DNA from 2 places in the Oceanobacter sp. 5_MG-2023 genome. Region 2 is predicted to be linked to the other one. Evidence: riboswitches for the same ligand, from Rfam matches in the RefSeq annotation. Region 2 holds a riboswitch; the other holds the start of a gene.
The links. A riboswitch is a leader RNA that binds a small molecule or an ion and turns the genes downstream of it on or off. The one in region 2 is predicted to bind cobalamin.
Positions count from the first base shown of each region.

Region 1: it holds a riboswitch for cobalamin, as region 2 does, so the genes downstream of both, Q4551_RS03340 (TonB-dependent siderophore receptor) here and Q4551_RS01750 (ABC transporter ATP-binding protein) in region 2, are expected to answer to the same signal.

Region 1 covers NZ_JAUORS010000003.1:71,440-80,073, forward strand. Annotated here, with positions in the region: gene pilB (type IV-A pilus assembly ATPase PilB) at 1-932, opposite strand, end outside; gene Q4551_RS03325 (pilin) at 1,030-1,482, opposite strand; gene Q4551_RS03330 (pilin) at 1,591-2,046, opposite strand; gene Q4551_RS03335 (hypothetical protein) at 2,663-3,940, opposite strand; gene Q4551_RS03340 (TonB-dependent siderophore receptor) at 3,998-6,184, opposite strand; cobalamin riboswitch at 6,331-6,585, opposite strand; gene Q4551_RS03345 (ketopantoate reductase family protein) at 6,684-7,619, opposite strand; gene Q4551_RS03350 (YajQ family cyclic di-GMP-binding protein) at 8,036-8,521, shown strand; gene Q4551_RS03355 (AmpG family muropeptide MFS transporter) at 8,521-8,634, shown strand, end outside.
Region 2 covers NZ_JAUORS010000002.1:29,226-37,859, forward strand. Annotated here, with positions in the region: gene Q4551_RS01740 (AMP-binding protein) at 51-1,748, shown strand; gene Q4551_RS01745 (type IV pili methyl-accepting chemotaxis transducer N-terminal domain-containing protein) at 1,859-2,671, opposite strand; cobalamin riboswitch at 3,687-3,837, shown strand; gene Q4551_RS01750 (ABC transporter ATP-binding protein) at 3,996-4,823, shown strand; gene Q4551_RS01755 (iron ABC transporter permease) at 4,820-5,842, shown strand; gene cobT (nicotinate-nucleotide--dimethylbenzimidazole phosphoribosyltransferase) at 5,871-6,932, shown strand; gene cobS (adenosylcobinamide-GDP ribazoletransferase) at 6,932-7,726, shown strand; gene cobU (bifunctional adenosylcobinamide kinase/adenosylcobinamide-phosphate guanylyltransferase) at 7,723-8,253, shown strand; gene Q4551_RS01775 (histidine phosphatase family protein) at 8,250-8,634, shown strand, end outside.

The sequences.
Region 1 (8,634 bases), on a different contig from region 2:
ATATACAGCTCTTTCTGTAACGGCTCATAACCCAACATATCGATACCCAGCTGGGCTGACGAGGGGTCGAGAATCCGTAACACGATTTTTTCGCCAAACAGGGTCGGCAGCGTATTAACGCGGAAATCAATGGCCTTGCTTTTGGAAAGCCGCATCTTGATACGGCCATCCTGGGGAACCCGTCGCTCGGAAATATCCATCTGTGACATCACCTTGAGCCGGGCAGCAATCTTGCCGGTCAGTGTGACTGGTGGACTGGCGACTTCGTGTAATATGCCATCGGTGCGGTAACGTACCCGATAACGTTTTTCATAGGGTTCAAAGTGAATATCGGACGAGCCCATCTTGATAGCATCGAGCAGCATTTTGTTTACAAAACGCACGATCGGGGCGTCGTCTTCTCCAGAAGATGTCGCCGTTTCCTGGGCCTTGTCGGCAGCGTCCGGGTCTTCCAGATCGACGTCATCCAGTTCAGCATCAAGATCGCCCATACTGGAGTCATTGGCTGCGGCGATTTTTTCAATCAAGCGGTGTAATACATCATGCTCAACAATCACAGGTTCAACCGTCATGCCGGTGCTGAACTTGATCTCATCGATGGCCTGGATTTGAGAGGGGTCACTCTGGGCAACAAACAGGCGCGTGCCTCTGACCATTAACGGGATAACACGGTATTTGGCTATCAGTTCGCCGCTCAGCAGTTCCTGTGGCATCACTTCCAGGTCGTAAGCATCCAGAGACATAACCGGCAAGCCAAACTCTTCTGCGGTCACCGTGGCCAGTATTGAGGTAGAGAGCTTGCCCGAATCCGCGACGGTGGCGATAAAACCGGTCTTCTTCTCGCGAGCATCAAGCAGCAATTCTTCTGCTTGTTCTCGTGAGAGCAGGTTGTGTTCAACCAGTCGTTTCGAAATGCCAGTCAGAACGGCCATGTCATTGATACTCTTTAAAAAACCTTGTTGCAACATATCAAAGCCATACGTTCTGTACCAGTATCAGGATATGAAAGACAACGACTGGTAAACAGTTTTAATTCATTCGTGGCAGATATTTATATTCCAGCGTACCGGCAATGGCTGACCAGCTGATTTGGCCTGCAGAACTCCGGTCTGGCTTGATGGAATAGGTCTTGCCCGCAATATCAACGGGAACACCATCGGCAACCGAACCAAATTGGGCGGTGAGCAGACCGTTGGCACCGATTGTAACGGATTCCACATTGCTGGCACCGTGGTCTTCTGGCACATCGGAGATACCAAAGTGCGTGGTGAGCGCCGCGGCGGTGGTGGGCAGGGCCGAAAAACGGGAGGCGTATTCGGTGACTTGTAATTGTAATGGCCGCAGCACATGCAGGGAGCGAGTGGCTTCGGTGCGCAGGATATATTCGTTGTATTGGGGGATGGCGACTGCGGCGAGAATGCCAATAATCGCGATAACAATCATCAACTCAATCAGGGTAAAACCAGCGGCGATTGTTTTCATATAAATTCCTGACGTTGATAGAGGGTTTACGTGTGATGAAAGTCTCATAAACTCAAGCGTAGCCTATAAAAAAGCCCGCCGAAGCGGGCCTTTGACTGCTCAGGTGTTTTAGTTCACACGTGGCAGGTATTTGGCGTCGAGAGAGTCAACAGCAGAAGCCCAGGTAACAGAACCGTTAGCAGAAGCACGGGTAGGTGTCAGAGTATAGGCGTCCCCAGCGATATCGGCTGGAACACCGGCAGTTGTTGCGCCAAAAGTAATGGTCAGTACGCCTTTGCTACCCACTGCAATTGAGGCAACATTACCAGCTGCGTGCTCGGTAGCAGTACAAGACACACCAGTGTAAGCAGTCAGTGCAGCGCAGTCAGCAGGCAGTGCAGAGTAACGTGCGGCGTATTCACTAACTGACAACTGCAGTGGGCGTGCAGCCGACAGGGAGTTGGTGGCTTCAGTACGCAGGATATAATCCTGATACTGAGGAATCGCCACAGCGGCCAAAATACCGATGATCGCAATTACGATCATCAATTCAATCAGGGTAAAACCTTTTTGCATCGTTTTCATGGAAGTCTCCACTCTCAAAATTTTAGGGTTGTGCAATATTACACGTGTTATGCGATGACTATTATGAGGGGTTTTGCCATGGGAAACATCCCAAAACATCCCAACACTTCGTTGTCGAAGCACTTGGTGAGTTCGGGAAATTGAAGAGGGGGTCTTCCCGGACTCAAGCCACTGGCTTCTGTGCGTCTATCACTGGATACGCATACATAGAATATCAAGCTAATATCGTGCCAAGTATATTTTGGCTAAAATAAACAGGTTTATGTGATCTGGTTCGCTAAACCACCGGTGGGCGTTGATTGAATCGCCTGCCTTGCAGAAAAGCGGGGTATCCAGTTGAGTACAATGTGACAAATATTGTCACTCGGGTATGTGGTTGTCAGATATATCTGGCCATATTGGCGGTAGTGACTTTTGTGGTCTTGATGTGTGGGCCTGATGGATACCGTCAAAGGATACGGACAGGGCCGGTTTGGGCAGGGACAGAGCAGGTCACCAGGGAGAAAAGGGTGCAGGTAGCGGGCACGGATGGATATGGCTGGGGTTTTGGGGAGTGAGGGATGTGAGGGATGTGGGGTACGGGCAGCGCCGGCCCCCACGGCTCAGACAAAAGGTATTACTCGGACACTTCATCCGTCAGGAAGGTGATTGAGGCAGGTACCAGATCGAGGTTGATAAAGTCACCGTTGACACTGTTGGTGTCGGTATCCAGCACCAGCAGGCCAGGCTGGGTAGCGTTGGTGATACCGACCCACAGGCGCTGGTTTTCATCCAGGGTGATATCGCCGAGGGTATAGCTGTCTTCCGGGTCGCTGACGTTGCTGGCCATCAGGCTGTTGATATCAATGGCAACCGGGTCGCTGCTGCTGTTGGGGCTGATTTCATACAGGTAGCTGGCAACAGTGCTCCATCCGGCTTCAACATTGATATTGACGTAGGCCTTGTCTTCGCTGACAACGGTGATGTCTTTGACATGGTAGTACTGTGCCGGTGAGACGCTGGTGTCGTTCAACTCGGCGAAGGTGGTGCCATCGATGATATTGCTGATCGCATAGGTGGTGGTATCGATGACATCGACGCCGCCGCTATTGTCGTCGTAGTCACCACGGGCAGCGATATACAGCTGGCCATTAAGCAGTTCCATGCTGGTGGGGTTGGTCACGGTCAGAGGAATGCCTTTCAGGCCATCGGTGCTGGTGTCAGTATCAATTTCAATAAGGGTGTCGAGGTCGTACACCACGACGTAGGCGGTGTTGTTGCCGTCATAGCCGTAACGCTGGGTCAGAACAAACAGTTGGCTGTTGTCGATGGCGGCATCGACCATCCCCGGTGTGGTGCTGTAACCGCTGACGCTGTAATCGGACAAGTCGATGGTGTCGACCTTGAAGTCGTCTTCGCTGCTGGCGGTGGTGTCGACTTTCCAAGCTGTTTCCGCGCCGTAGCGCATCAGCCAGCCGTATTGGTCGTCCTGATGTACCAGGGTATAGACGTTGGCGCTGCTGTCGCCATCATCGTTGGTGGTGTAGGTCCATTCCGGGCTGCTGAGGCTGGCGGTGGCATCGTAGCGGCTGATGGTATCGACGTAATATTGGCCAATCCGGTATAGCCAGTTGGCTTCGCTGGTGATGGTGTAGTTGGTGTTGGTGTCGCTGAATAATTGTTGCTGGACGCTGCGGTCGCCAGTGATATTACCGATGGCAACATGGCCACTGCTGTAGTCGGCAGCGGTGGTTTGTACCGCATAGGCTCCTTCTGCAATGGGTTGGGCGTCGTCGTCGTCACCGGCACAGCCACTCAGCATCAGGGTCGCAGAGAGAAGCAGTCCGGCGGTGCTGAACGGGGACAAACAGGTGCGGGATAATGTTGTTGGGTGATCAGGCAGACGGTTAGGCATAACAAAATTCCTTGGGTGTCGTTTGGCAAACTTGTTGGTTGCTGGTGATATGAATATTCAAAGCGAGTAGCTCAGGTACAGTGTCCATTCCCGGCCACGAGCCGGGCGCCCACTGAAGTCGTTAAAACTGTGATTAAACAGGTTGTTAATCCGCAAACCGGCGTGGGTCGGCAGTAGTGACGGTCTGGATGGCACTGGCCATTGATAGCGGTAATGGATGTTCCAGAGGCGACGTTGATCCCCGGGTACGCTGTTGTAGCGGTCGAGGTAGAGGTCGTCAGCCAGCTCGGCATGGAAATCGATACTGTGGTGCCGGGTGGTCATGGAGGATTGCCAGAGTAATCCGGCAATCAGCCGCAGGTGATAGATGCCGGGCAAGTATTTGTTATCAAAGCCAACGATATCGCTGCTGCTCTGGCTTTGGTAATGGCTGCCTGCCAGCTGCAATTGCCACATCCCCAGGCTCTCTGTTGCGGGTGCTGCGGTCACAGGGCGGTTGAGCTGACTGTGCAGCTGCCATTCCAGCCCGGCCATGGTGGCATCACTGGTATTTTCATAGCGACCAGCCCCGGTTGAGGGGTCATACACGGCGACGATGGCGTTTTCCAGTTGGCGGTGGAACAGGTTGAGGCTGAGCTGCTGGGGACGTTGTTGCCAGTCTCCGCTCCAGCTGATGTTTAACGACAGTGTTTGGCTTTGCTCTGGTTGAAGGTCGTCGTTGCCCCGGGTCAGGCCGCGGTTGCCGAAGCGTTCATACAAACTGGGTATTCTGAGTGCCTGTTTCCAGCTTAGTTGCAGCTGGCCGTTGCCGGTATCGCTGAGCCAGTATTGTTTCAGGCTGACCAACCCGGAGGTCCAGGACTGCTGCTGATGGGTGTTGTCGCTGTCGCTGCTATCGGTAGCGCTGGTTTGCAACAGGCTGTTTTGCTGGTGGTGGCTGCTACTGAGACTGAACTGGCGTGTACTGTCGCTGTTTTGCCATTGTGCCCGACCACTCAGTTGTACTTGTCGCAGCCAGGAATATTGGTCGCAGCGGCTGCTGAGGGAGTCACAATCACCGCTGTCGCTGTCAATCAGGTAGCGGCTGCGATAGCTCTGCTGGCTTATCTTGATACTGCTGCCCAAATCCCAGGCATGCCATTGTACCTGGCTGCCAAGTTTGGCTTCACTGTGTTGGTAGCGATAACGGTTGTTGCTGTCGACATAACCGAATACCGCGGTTGGATCGTAAAATGCCTGGCGGTTCAGCGAGTGCCAGAGTTGCCAGTGCTGACGAAAATCTTGTCCCCAGTTGCCCGACAGTTGTACGCCCAGTTGCTTGCTGTCCAGCCGGGAGCGGTTACTCGAGGAGTTGCGATAATACTGTGGCAGTTGTTTGGATTCATCTTGCCAGTACAGGCTGGCAAACAGGCCGGGTTGCTGATGTTTCAGTGTCAGGCGGTCGCGACGATAGGCGGCATTGTTGAGTGCTTGTTGTTGTCCGGCTGGTTGGCTAGTGTCTTCCGGACTGCTTACCGGGTAGCGGTAATTGTTGTCGCTTTGTTGGTGGTCGATCAATAAATCTGTAGTGCTGTGAGGCTGAGTCCGTAACGGTTGTTGCAGATTCAGGGTCGCCGTACCGTAGCTGCCAGCTGCGGCGGATAGTTGGGTAGGCCTGCTGCTGGTATTGGATGGGCTGCGACGGGTCACGATGTTGATGGTACCGCCGATCGCTTCATCACTGATCAGGCCATTGTCGTCGGCATCGCTGCCGCTGGTCAGGACATCGACTCGCTCAATGGAAGCCAGCGGGATGGCATTAAGATCGTACTGGCCGTATTGACCTGTGGTTACGTCAACGCCATCGATCAGTAAGCGGGTTTGTTTGGCATCAGCTCCTTGCATGGAAATCAGTACCGGGTCGCCCAGCCCCCCCAGGGATTGCACCTGCAGGCCGTTGATACGGCTTAGAAATTCCCCCAGGTTCTGATAACCCGCCGCCAGGGCTTGCTGATCGTAGAGTCGGTAGCTGGTGTCTGCGGCGGGTTCTTGATGGCCATAGACAACCAGCTCATCATCGGCGACCGGCGTATCGTTTGTATCATCGTTGTGTGTCGGGGTTACCGAATCGGCAAAACTGGCAGGGGCAGACAATAACAGGCTCAACATCAGGCTCGACAGCAATGATGGTGTCCTTGCCTGTTGGAGGTGGCAAGACAACGGCTTGCGAAAGGCATAACACCAGAAGGGCAAACGTAATGTCATGGAAGTCCTGAGTACCGGGTCAGAATATAACGGCAAGAGCAGGGGGAGCAGACCAGGCAAGCAATCATTGCTTCCGCCGATGGCGGAAGACATCGCCGGGGCGGCGATTGGCGATTGGCACAAATCCCTCCCGCTGCCCTCCGCAACGTCGGTTGATAAAAACAGGCCGGTATCCGGGCTGACGACCTGAGCAGATGCTGCTCGTTCATAACGCCTTCCCACCGGTGCCTGTTGGCTGGCTCGGCAGTGGCTGGTGTCCTGTATGGGCAGGAACCTGTTATTGAATGGGTCGATCACCGTTGCGGGGGCAGCGCCGGTTTATGTTTTTACATCACCGGTCTTCCCGTTTAACCCGAGGCTGAATGATTCAGCCCATGGGCACCTGATTCTGGGCGCAGAGTAGCGGTGGTAATAGCAGGCGTCAAGAATTGCAAAGTAAAATCGTCGAGTCAGGCGCCGTCTGTGGCCGTGGTTTGCCTGTAAGCAGGGAAGGGCGTCCCTAGGTGGGGAGACCGCTGCGGATATTAAGCTGATCCATTAATGCCCGGGTTAAGGGCAAATCGATTTTTGCCGCGCTGGCCTGGGCCAAGAGATAGCCACAAATATGATCCAGCTCGGTTGGGCGGTTGGCCAGTACGTCTTGCAGGCTGGATGAGCGGTTATCCGCTGTCGACAGGGCAATCTGTGTTACCTGCTCTGGCAGTTGATCTGGTAATGGCCAGCCTTGATGTTGATACAGCTGTTCTATCTCGATGGCCAACGAGTGTAGCGGCGTACGGTATTCAGGGTTGCTGATTAATGCGCCATTGAGGCAGCGGTAGCAGGCGGTCAGGGGATTGATCACTGCGTTAATTGCCAGCTTTTGTCGTTGCCGTGTAAGAATATCCGAGACAACCTGGGTATGAGGCAAGCGGCTGGTGTTCTGTCGCGGTAATCCATTTGCCTGTGCGGAAGGCAGACCAATCCAGACATCGCCCAGTCCGGCATATATGACGCTGTTGTTTTCCAGGCGGTAAGCGCCGTCGGTGGAGATGCCGTGCCAGAGCTCGCAGCTCTGCCCTTGTTCTTTGAGCCAGTGAGCGACTTGTTCATGCTGGCCCATACCGTTTTGTAGCAGCAAAATGCGGTCAACCTGATGCAGTTCGCTGGCATAAGGTAACAGGGCATCCAGGGTGTCACCGGCTTTGGTGGTGATCACCAGCCAGTCCAGCCGCTGATGGTTCCATGGTGGCAGTGACAGGGTCAGGGTCTCTGGCCATTCAGGATGACTCGCACGAATATCTGGCCCGTATTGCAGGGTACGTTCCAACGGCGGGGTGGCCATTGTCGGGGATTGTGGTGAGCGGCCAAGCACATAAAGACGGTGCTGACGCCAGTAGCTGGCCATGACGGTGCCAATGGCACCCAGGCCAAGCAGGCCGATGGATAATGTCATGGCAGGATTATAAGTCGCTTGATGAGCTGGAGCCAGAGCGGGCGGATGACTTTTGCTTTTCAGTGCTGACAGAGGTATACAGTCCGGCTTATTGCCATGCTTATGGGGGCATCCATTTAATCCTGCACGTCTCTGCGCGAGTGTTGCCGTTGTTCAGAGCAAGGCGACGAATGCAGCGAAATGACGAGTCCTTTTCAAATTCGTCAACACCGCACTGGACGGCGGCAACCCGCGCCCTTCGGGGGCTGCCGGATGATCTCGACTCGGTGTCGCCGACTTTTGACTTGACCCGTCAGGCCTGCAAGTCGGCTTCGTGATTCGAAACCATCCGGTAGCCCAGAGTGAGCACCGGATTAAATAGATGCCCCCTTATGACTGTATATATTTATTGACAGGTTATTGACAGGAGAAGCCCAATGCCATCGTTTGATGTCGTTTCCGAAGTGGATAAACACGAAGCCCAGAATGCCGTTGATCAGGCCAATCGGGAATTGTCCACTCGGTTTGATTTTAAAGGGGTTAATGCCAGCTTTGAGTTAAAAGATTTTGCTGTCACCTTGACGGCTAATGAGGAATTCCAGATCGAGCAGATGAAACCCATGCTGGAAAGCTCTTTGATCAAGCGCAAGATCAAGGTCAGCTGCCTGGAATATGGCGATCTGGCCGGTGCAGGCAAGCAGGTCAAAATGATCGCGACCTTGCGTCAGGGTATCGACAAGGACCTGGCTCGTAAAATGGTCAAGATTGTCAAAGACAGCAAATTAAAAGTGCAGGCATCGATTCAGGGAGAGATGGTGCGGGTACAAGGTAAGGCGCGAGATGATTTGCAAGCGGTGATGGCACTGTTTCGTAATGACGATTCCATCGAGATGCCGCTGGCGTTCAAGAATTTCAAAGACTGATGTCTGACCGTAAGGTAACGGATCGCTCTTCTGTTCAATCCAGCCTGGACTCTGCCACGACCTCGACGTCTTTTTTCGGCTGGTGGCGTGATGCCCGGAAAATTTACACCCGT
Region 2 (8,634 bases):
GCAGACAACGACGTATAAGAATAACCAATGTTGGGGTGTAAGGGGGCGGTATGAACGAGCAGTTCTTCCAGGAACGCTATCCGGAAAATTATCCAGGCACGATTGATGCCGATAAATACAATTCAGTCATCGAGCTTTTTGATCGCTTTGTGAAAAAATTTGCTGATCGTCCTGCTTTTATGTGCCTGGGACATACGCTGAGCTACCAGGACTTGGATGTATTGAGTGCACAATTTGCCAGCTATCTGCAGCATGAGCTGGGTTTGCAGCCTGGTGAACGTATTGCCATTCAATTGCCAAATATTTTGCAGTACCCCATTGTGGTTTTTGGTGCCATGCGGGCAGGGCTGGTGGTTGTGAACACCAATCCACTCTACACCGAGCGGGAAATGGAGCACCAGTTCAACGACTCTGGAGCCAAGGCGCTGGTGGTGCTGGCTAATATGGCCGACAAGGCCGAAAAGATACTCAGTGATACGGGGATCCAGCACGTTATTGTCACGGAAGTGGCCGATTTGCATCCAGGGTTAAAACGGATGCTGATCAATGGCATGGTGAAGTACGTCAAGAAACAGGTGCCGGACTATCATTTGCCCGGTGCGGTGACATTGCGGGCGGCCCTGGCGAAAGGTACAAAGCGCCCTTGTCAGCCGTATCCGTCTGCCGGCAATGATGTGGCGGTGCTGCAATACACCGGCGGTACCACCGGGGTGGCCAAAGGCGCGATGCTGACGCACCGAAACCTGATCGCCAATATGTTGCAGTGTCATGGCTTGTTTGTGATGGCATTGGATGAAGGGGTGGAGAGGGTGGTAGCACCGCTACCGCTGTACCATATTTACGCCTTTACGGTGCATTGTATGGTGCTGCTTGAAACCGGGAACTGTTCTTTGCTGATTCCCAATCCCAGAGATATTCCAGGGTTTGTCAAAACCCTGCAGCAGCACCGGTTTTCAGCGTTTGTGGGCTTGAATACCCTGTTTGTGGCCATGTGTAATCAGGAAAAATTCCGGCAACTGGATTTTTCTGGCCTTAAATTGACGATCTCCGGTGGCATGGCGTTGACCACAACCGCTGCCGAACAATGGAAAAAAGTCACCGGTAATGATATTGCCGAGGGTTACGGCATGACAGAAACGTCACCGGTAGTGTCGTTTAATCCGCCAGGACATATCCAGCTGGGCAGTATTGGTATGCCGGTGTCGAGTACCCTCTGCATTACCGTGGATGATGATGGCCATGAGTTGCCGTTGGGAGAACGGGGCGAGTTGTGCGTTAAAGGGCCACAGGTCATGAAAGGCTACTGGAAACGGGAAGCGGCGACCGATGAGGCATTTTTGCCAGGGGCTGATGGTTTGCCTGCCCGCGAATGGCTGCGCACTGGGGATATTGCCGTGATCCAGGATGATGGCTATATGCGTATTGTGGATCGCAAGAAAGACATGATTATTGTCTCCGGCTTTAATGTGTATCCGAACGAGGTTGAAGATGTTATTGCCGATCACCCCGAGGTGATGGAAGTGGCTGCTATTGGTGTGCCGGATCTGAAAAGCTCAGAAGCCGTCAAGGTCTTTGTTGTGGTGAAGTCTGAACTCAGTGAGGCGGATTTGCGCCACTGGTGCAAAGAGCGTCTGACCAATTACAAGGTACCTAAATATGTGGAATTCCGTACTGAATTACCAAAAACCAATGTTGGTAAAATACTCCGGCGTGAGCTGAGAGCAGAAGAGCTTGCCCAGTCCCGCTGAAGAAGGTACTCGGCTGGTATGATGGCTAACTAAAAAAGCGGATAAGGGAGAACCCTTATCCGCTTTTTTATGCGGGTCTGAGCCGCGATGGAGGCTTCAGAACGGCTGGCTCAGGACTGGTCCGGGCGTTCTTCCCCAACAATAATCGCTTCATACTGGCTGGTGATCTTATCCAGCTTTACCAGTAATGTTTCAGTCACTTCCTGAATATGTGGCACATCCTTACGCTTGTCGGCACTGTCCTGAAACAGTTTGAACGTCGCTTTGGATGCCATCCAGAAGGATGCAGCGGCTTCCAGCGATGCCGCCAGTTGTGGCGTGGTCAGACGGGAATGCATCAACTCACGCAGGGTGTGATCAAACAGCGCAATGGTGGCGTCGAGATCGTAATGGATCCAGTCGTTGTCATAGCCCCAGTAAATAGCCACACAGTTTCTGGCAATTCGCTGGGATAGCATACGCTGTCTGCCTGCGAGGTAGGCCATTTTGGCGATGTTATCGCCTTCATGTTCTGCCTTGCTGCGGGCAATATCATCACAGAGGGCGAGCAAGCGGTCATTATCTTGCATCAGGTTGCCAACCAGATTGAGGTCTGGCTGTGCCAGAATCTGGGGTTGGTGGATATCCCAAATGGCCTGCGTGTTGGCCAACAGCTTCTGCATCGCTTCGTCGTGATCTTCTTTTTTCAGTTGTTCCAGGCGCTGGTTAAACAGCATGACGCTCACATCGCGCTGGCTGTGGGCCGAACGAGTACTCACCCCTGCGCCAAGCATCAGATGATCTTTCATCATCCTCTGGCTAAGCATGATCAGACTGCCTGTTATAGCCACAACACTATTGGCTCTGTTAGCGGTGTAGTTGTTCTTTTTAGGTCGTTTGATCCAGAAAAACCAGATCAACACAACAATGAAGATCAGAAGCATTTGAATTCCTCCGCGAATTCTCTTCATGTGCCGTTTGGTCTTGACTACCAGGAGGGCTGGCGTTTGCCAACCTGGAGAAATAACAGTCAGGTGGTTTGATTGCTCTACAATGCAGCAAAAAATGATCTTATCGAAGGCCTGAGTCAATGAATGATTTCATCTGAGGTCATTTCGAACGTTAACTTTTTTTGTGGCCTGCCTTCTATCGCAACATGGCGGTATAGGTCTGATTTTTTGTCTAGTACATGACCGACCCTGGTGCAAAATATCACTTTACATCAGGATGAGTAGGCCTGGATTGTTACATGCACCTGAGACGCTGGAATATCCCTGTTGTTTCTCAGGATGGATGTAATGCCTTTTTTTACATATCTTTACTGTATTTTGATACTTGTTGTGTCTCTTGTTGGGCAATGGATTTCTTGTCAGAAACCACCTTGCCAGCGGCGATGTATCGATGCCCAAAAGAACCTTTGCTGCTTACAAGGATAGTGGAATTATTCACCAGTCGGCTTAATTTTGCACGAAATGAGTGCTGGGTCTGATTTTGTAATTATCTTTGGGTGATGTGGTATTTTTCTGCTACCAGTAGCTGTAAAGAAGCTTCAACTGTTTGTTTTTAATTAAAATTTAATAATTTTTATATGTTTTTGTCATATTTTCAGGTTTTTCCGGCTGTTTTATACAGCATCGAAATTAACAGAGTAAGAATTATAATAAGAATAAGACGCCTTTTTGGTTGGTGTTGTCTCGATGTGGGTGTTTTCTGTTGCTGTACTGAGAAGGCAGGGAAATCCTGCCGTGATTGGCGCGGACTGTTTGTGGCGAAGCAAGGCGGGATGACCGGTTGCGTCATGAAATGTCAGTGTTGACTGCTGTGAGGCGATGTGACGCGCATCGCCATAATGAGCGGTAACGCTGTGGCAGGTGATGACAGGTGATGCTGCAAGTGGATGGTAACTGGCTGAACCCCTGAATCGATTCGCTATCGTATGGTTTTTGCTTTGCTGATATAGTCCTGCGCTATCAAACAGGTGTTGGGCTGCTCTGGCGGCTTAACGTAATTGGGAATCCGGTGTGAGTCCGGAACTGTACCCGCAACTGTAATTCTGTGGCCGTGATGGGCCAGGAAAAGTCAGATACCTCCCTGGAATGGTTCTCTGCCCTGTCTCGACTAACGTCGTGCACGGGTGAATGAATGATTCAGTCTCTTGAATTTTGTTCGTGCGGGAAGACACGAACCATCTCCTTTCCCTGTGGATGCACATGTCGGCACGGTGTTGATGGTCTTGCTTCGTACGGCTTACTTTTGTCGGATATCTCCATGGTTGGTTGTTCCGGTCTGGCGGTCAATAAGCTGGTGCTCACGATTGATCAACAGCCGATTCTGAAACAGATCTCTTTTGCGTTAAAGCGTGGCTCGGTACTGGGCGTGCTGGGCCCTAACGGGGCGGGCAAAACCAGTTTGCTGCTGGCGTTGTCCGGTCAGTTGTCTGGCGCCGGTACTGTGTGCTGGCGTGACCAATTGGTCGCGGATTACCGCTTGAGTCAACGGGCGCGGCGGATTGCTGTTGTGCATCAGCTTAATGATACGGTGTTTGCGCTCAGCCTGCGGCAAATGGTACGCATGGGATTATTGCCGCATCAGTCCTGGTTGGGGCGACAGACCCAGGAGGACGACCAATGTATCGAACAAGCGTTAGATCGTGTTGGTCTGGCGACAAAAGCCGATCAGGTGTTTGCCTCTTTGTCTGGTGGTGAACAGCAGCGCGGCTTGATTGCCCGGGCACTGGTGCAACGGGCAGAACTGATTGTGCTCGATGAACCGGTCAATCATCTGGATGTGTATTACCAGCACGATGTGCTGGCTTTGCTGGGGCAATTGGCTCGGGATAACGGCCTGACCGTGGTGATGAGTTTGCACGATCTTAATCTGTCGGCACATTACTGCGACCAGTTGTTGTTATTGGATCATGGCGAACAAGTGGCTTATGGCACACCGTCGCAGGTATTGGAGCCTGGGCGTTTGCAGCAGGTATTTCGTTTGCCTTGTGCGGTACGTCACGATGCCGGAGCGTTGCGGGTCGATTTTTCACCACCAGCACCGATGGCTCAGACCGTCGCTCCGACGGGGCAGGATCAAGCCATATGAGATATCGCTGGATAATCCTGATCGCGGTGGCGTTGTTGTCGCCGTTGGCGGCGTTGTTTTTTGGGTCTGCCGACCTGCCTTTTAATACCGTTTGGCGTTGTCTCGCCGGTTTGCCGGTCGATCCTCTGGACCAATTGATCTTTACTGACCTGCGGTTGCCGCGGGTTGCTGCAGGCGTATTGGTTGGTGCTGGATTGGCCATTGCCGGTGCCTCATTACAGAACGTAACCCGTAACGGCCTTGCCGATCCTTATCTGTTTGGTGTAGTCGCCGGTGCCGGCTTGGGGGCCAGTGTGGTCACCGTGTTGATGGGTACGATGCTGTCACAGCAGCCGTTGCTGGCCTGGCTGCTGGGCTGGTTGCCGGTCGGCACGGCCTTGCCGTTGGCCGCGTTTGGTGGTGCCTTGTTTGCGGTGATGCTGGTTCAGGTTCTGGCTATTACTTCGTTCGCCCGCAGTTCCGAGCAGTTGTTGTTGGGCGGGGTGGCGATTTCGTTGATGCTGGGTTCACTCACCCATTTTATTCTGTTTATCGGTGAGCCTTTTGCTGCCAACAAGGTGCTGTTCTGGCTGATGGGCAGCCTGGGGCGGGTTGAAAGCAGTCAATTATGGCTGTTGTTCCCTGTGGTGTTGGTCAGCAGTGGTGTACTGCTGCTGCTTGGGCGTCATTTTGATGCCATGTTGCTGGGGGATGACAACGCTCGCACGCTGGGAGTGGATGCCGTACGCCTACGGGCGCTGGCACTGGTGATCTGTGCTGCCTTGACCGCTGCAGTCGTGGCGTATTGTGGTGGTATCGGTTTTGTTGGCCTGATGATTCCCCATATTGTGCGACGCTGGCTGGGCGTTACGACCCGAACGCTGATCGCAGGCTGTTTGTTGCTCGGCAGTACCTTTCTGGTTTGGGTGGATGTGATTGCCCGTTCGGCAGTCGCCAGCCAGGAAATTCCCATCGGTATTATTACCTCTGCTTTGGGCAGCGTCTTTTTTCTGTTGGTTATGCGTCAGCGGCTGGCCTGATCAGAGCTGACTGGAGTTTCGTTTATTTATGCATACGGTTTCTTTTGATATTCCAGCACTCGGACAGGCTGGTCAGGCGCAGATACAACAACGGATTGATCAGAAAACCAAACCTCCGGGGGCATTGGGGGCGTTGGAAGTACTGGCCGCCCAACTGGCCCAGATCCAACAACTGGATGGCGGCGACGAGGAAATCCGGATCACCCGGCCAACCATGCTGGTGTTTGCTGCTGACCATGGTATTGCTCGTCATCCCGTCAGTATTGCCCCTCAGGCTGTTACCAGACAAATGGTGCTGAATTTTCTGGCTGGTGGGGCGGCTATCAACTGCTTTTGTCAATCCAGTGATATGGCCTTGCAAGTGATTGATGCCGGAGTGATTCAGCCGCTGGAAGCTGATCATCGGTCACTGTTACGGCGTCGGGTTGGCCCGGGTAGTGCCGATTTTTCGGCCCAGTCAGCCATGACGGCAGAGCAGTACCAGCGCGCGTTATACCTGGGTGCAGACGTGGCCCGCGAGGTGATTGCCCAAGGCAGTAATGTGCTGGGGCTGGGTGAGATGGGTATTGGGAATACCAGCTCCGCCTCCGCGTTACTGGCACTGGCAGAAAACCTGGCAGTCGAGCAAGTCATTGGCCGGGGGACGGGCATTAATGATGATCAGCTGTTGCTCAAGAGTGAACTGGTGGGCCGGGGTGTGCAGCGGGTTCGGGCAGCGTATGCCGATGCCAGTCCGGCGGTTGCATTGCAGGAAGTGGGTGGTTTTGAAATCGTCCAGATCGTTGGAGCCATACTGGCGGCGGCGGCGCAACGGACGGTCATTCTGGTGGATGGCTTTATTGTCACGGTTGCAGCGCTACTGGCCTGTCGGATGGAACCCGGCTGTCGGGACTATATGGTGTTCTGCCATCATTCTGCGGAACCGGCACATCGTTTGGCGCTGCAGGCCCTGGAAGCCAACCCCTTGCTGGATCTTGGGCTGCGACTGGGCGAAGGCACCGGCGCCGCTTTGGCATTACCCTTGTTGCGGGCCGCAGCAGGTTTTTATAACCAGATGGCCAGCTTTGCCAGCGCCGGGGTCGAGGTCTGATGTCGAGTCTTCTGATGCAGTTACGCCAGCATTGGCAGTTATTACAGTTGGCAATCGGGTTTTTGACCCGTTTGCCAATGAGTAGTCAGTTGCTATATAGCCCTGACAGAATGCACAGTGCCTTGGGTTACTTTCCGTTGGTGGGGTGGCTGCTGGGGTTGTTATTGATGCCGGTGTATCTGCTGGCAGAAACCGGATTAGGTATGGCTCCAGCGGTATGTGTGCTGTTGATAACCAGCCTGTTATTGACCGGTGCCTTGCACGAAGATGGCCTGGCGGATTGTTTTGATGGCTTTTATGGGGGCCTGGATCAGCCTCACAAACTCCGCATTCTCAAAGACAGCCGACTGGGCACGTATGGCAGCAGTGCGCTGTTGTTGGCGTTGCTGTTCAAGTACCTGTTGCTGGTCGCCCTGGCAGAACAGGGCGAATTACTACTGGCGTTATTGATTGGTTATCCCTTGTCGCGGGCGATGGCGATTACCCATGCCCAGGATTTGCCGTATGTATCGGCACCGGGAACCAGTAAAAGCGATCCGCTGGCGCAACCCATGAACACCGCCTTGTTGATGCAGGTACTGGTGACGGGAGCGGCGGGACTGCTGTGGTTGCCGTTCTGGTCGGCATGGGTGCTGGTGATTGCTGTTGTGGTCATGCGATGGTGGCTGAAACGTTGGATGAGCAAACATCTGTACGGTTTTACGGGGGATAGCCTCGGTGCTGCCCAGCAATTGCAGGAGTTGCTGATTTATAGCGTTTTGCTGGCCCTTGCGAATGGCGGGCAACTGGCATGATTCATTTGATACTGGGAGGCGCTCGCTCGGGCAAATCCCGTTACGGCCTGTCTGTTGCCAGTGATCTGGCAGCCCGGCAACAGGTGAACAAATATTTTGTCGCCACTGCCACGTCATTCGACGATGAAATGCAGCATCGGATTGAGCGGCACCAGCAGGAGCGAGGAAAGGATTGGCCGCTGGCCGAAGTCCCGCTGGCGCTGCCTGAGTATTTGGCGCAGCAGTCCGGCCCGGGTGTGATGCTGGTGGACTGCCTGACGTTATGGCTAAACAACCAGTTTTATCATTTTCCTGAGCAGGATTTCCCCGCCTTGTTTCAGTCGTTGACCGAGGCATTACAACAGTGCCCGTTGGATGTGGTGCTGATTGCCAATGAAATCGGTTTGGGCGTGATACCGGCTGGCGATGTCAGTCGAAGGTTTGTCGATCAGGCAGGCTGGCTAAATCAGGCAGTGGCGGCAATCGCCGACCGGGTCACGCTGGTGGTGGCTGGTATTCCCGTGATTGTAAAGGAGGTGCAAGCATGACAACCGATATAACAACAGGCGATACGATTATTGACCTGGTTCGACACGGTGCCGTGGACGGTGAGGCGGCCTTGTATGGCCGTTTTGATATTGCACTCAGCCCCGTCGGTTGGCGGCAGCTGGAGCAGGCATTGGCCGCGATTACTGCTGCGGATACAAGCATAGACGCGATCATTAGCTCTCCACTACAGCGATGTCAGGCGTTTGCTGCTCACTGGGCGCAACAACAAGGAATGGCGCTGGATATTGTTCCGGCGTTGCGGGAGTACGATTTTGGCGATTGGGACGGTATTCCATTTACCACCCTGTTTGGTCCCCCGGAAGATAACCCGGATGGCTGGAGCGAACTGGAAGCCTTTGCCCAGTTTCCGGCCGGTAATC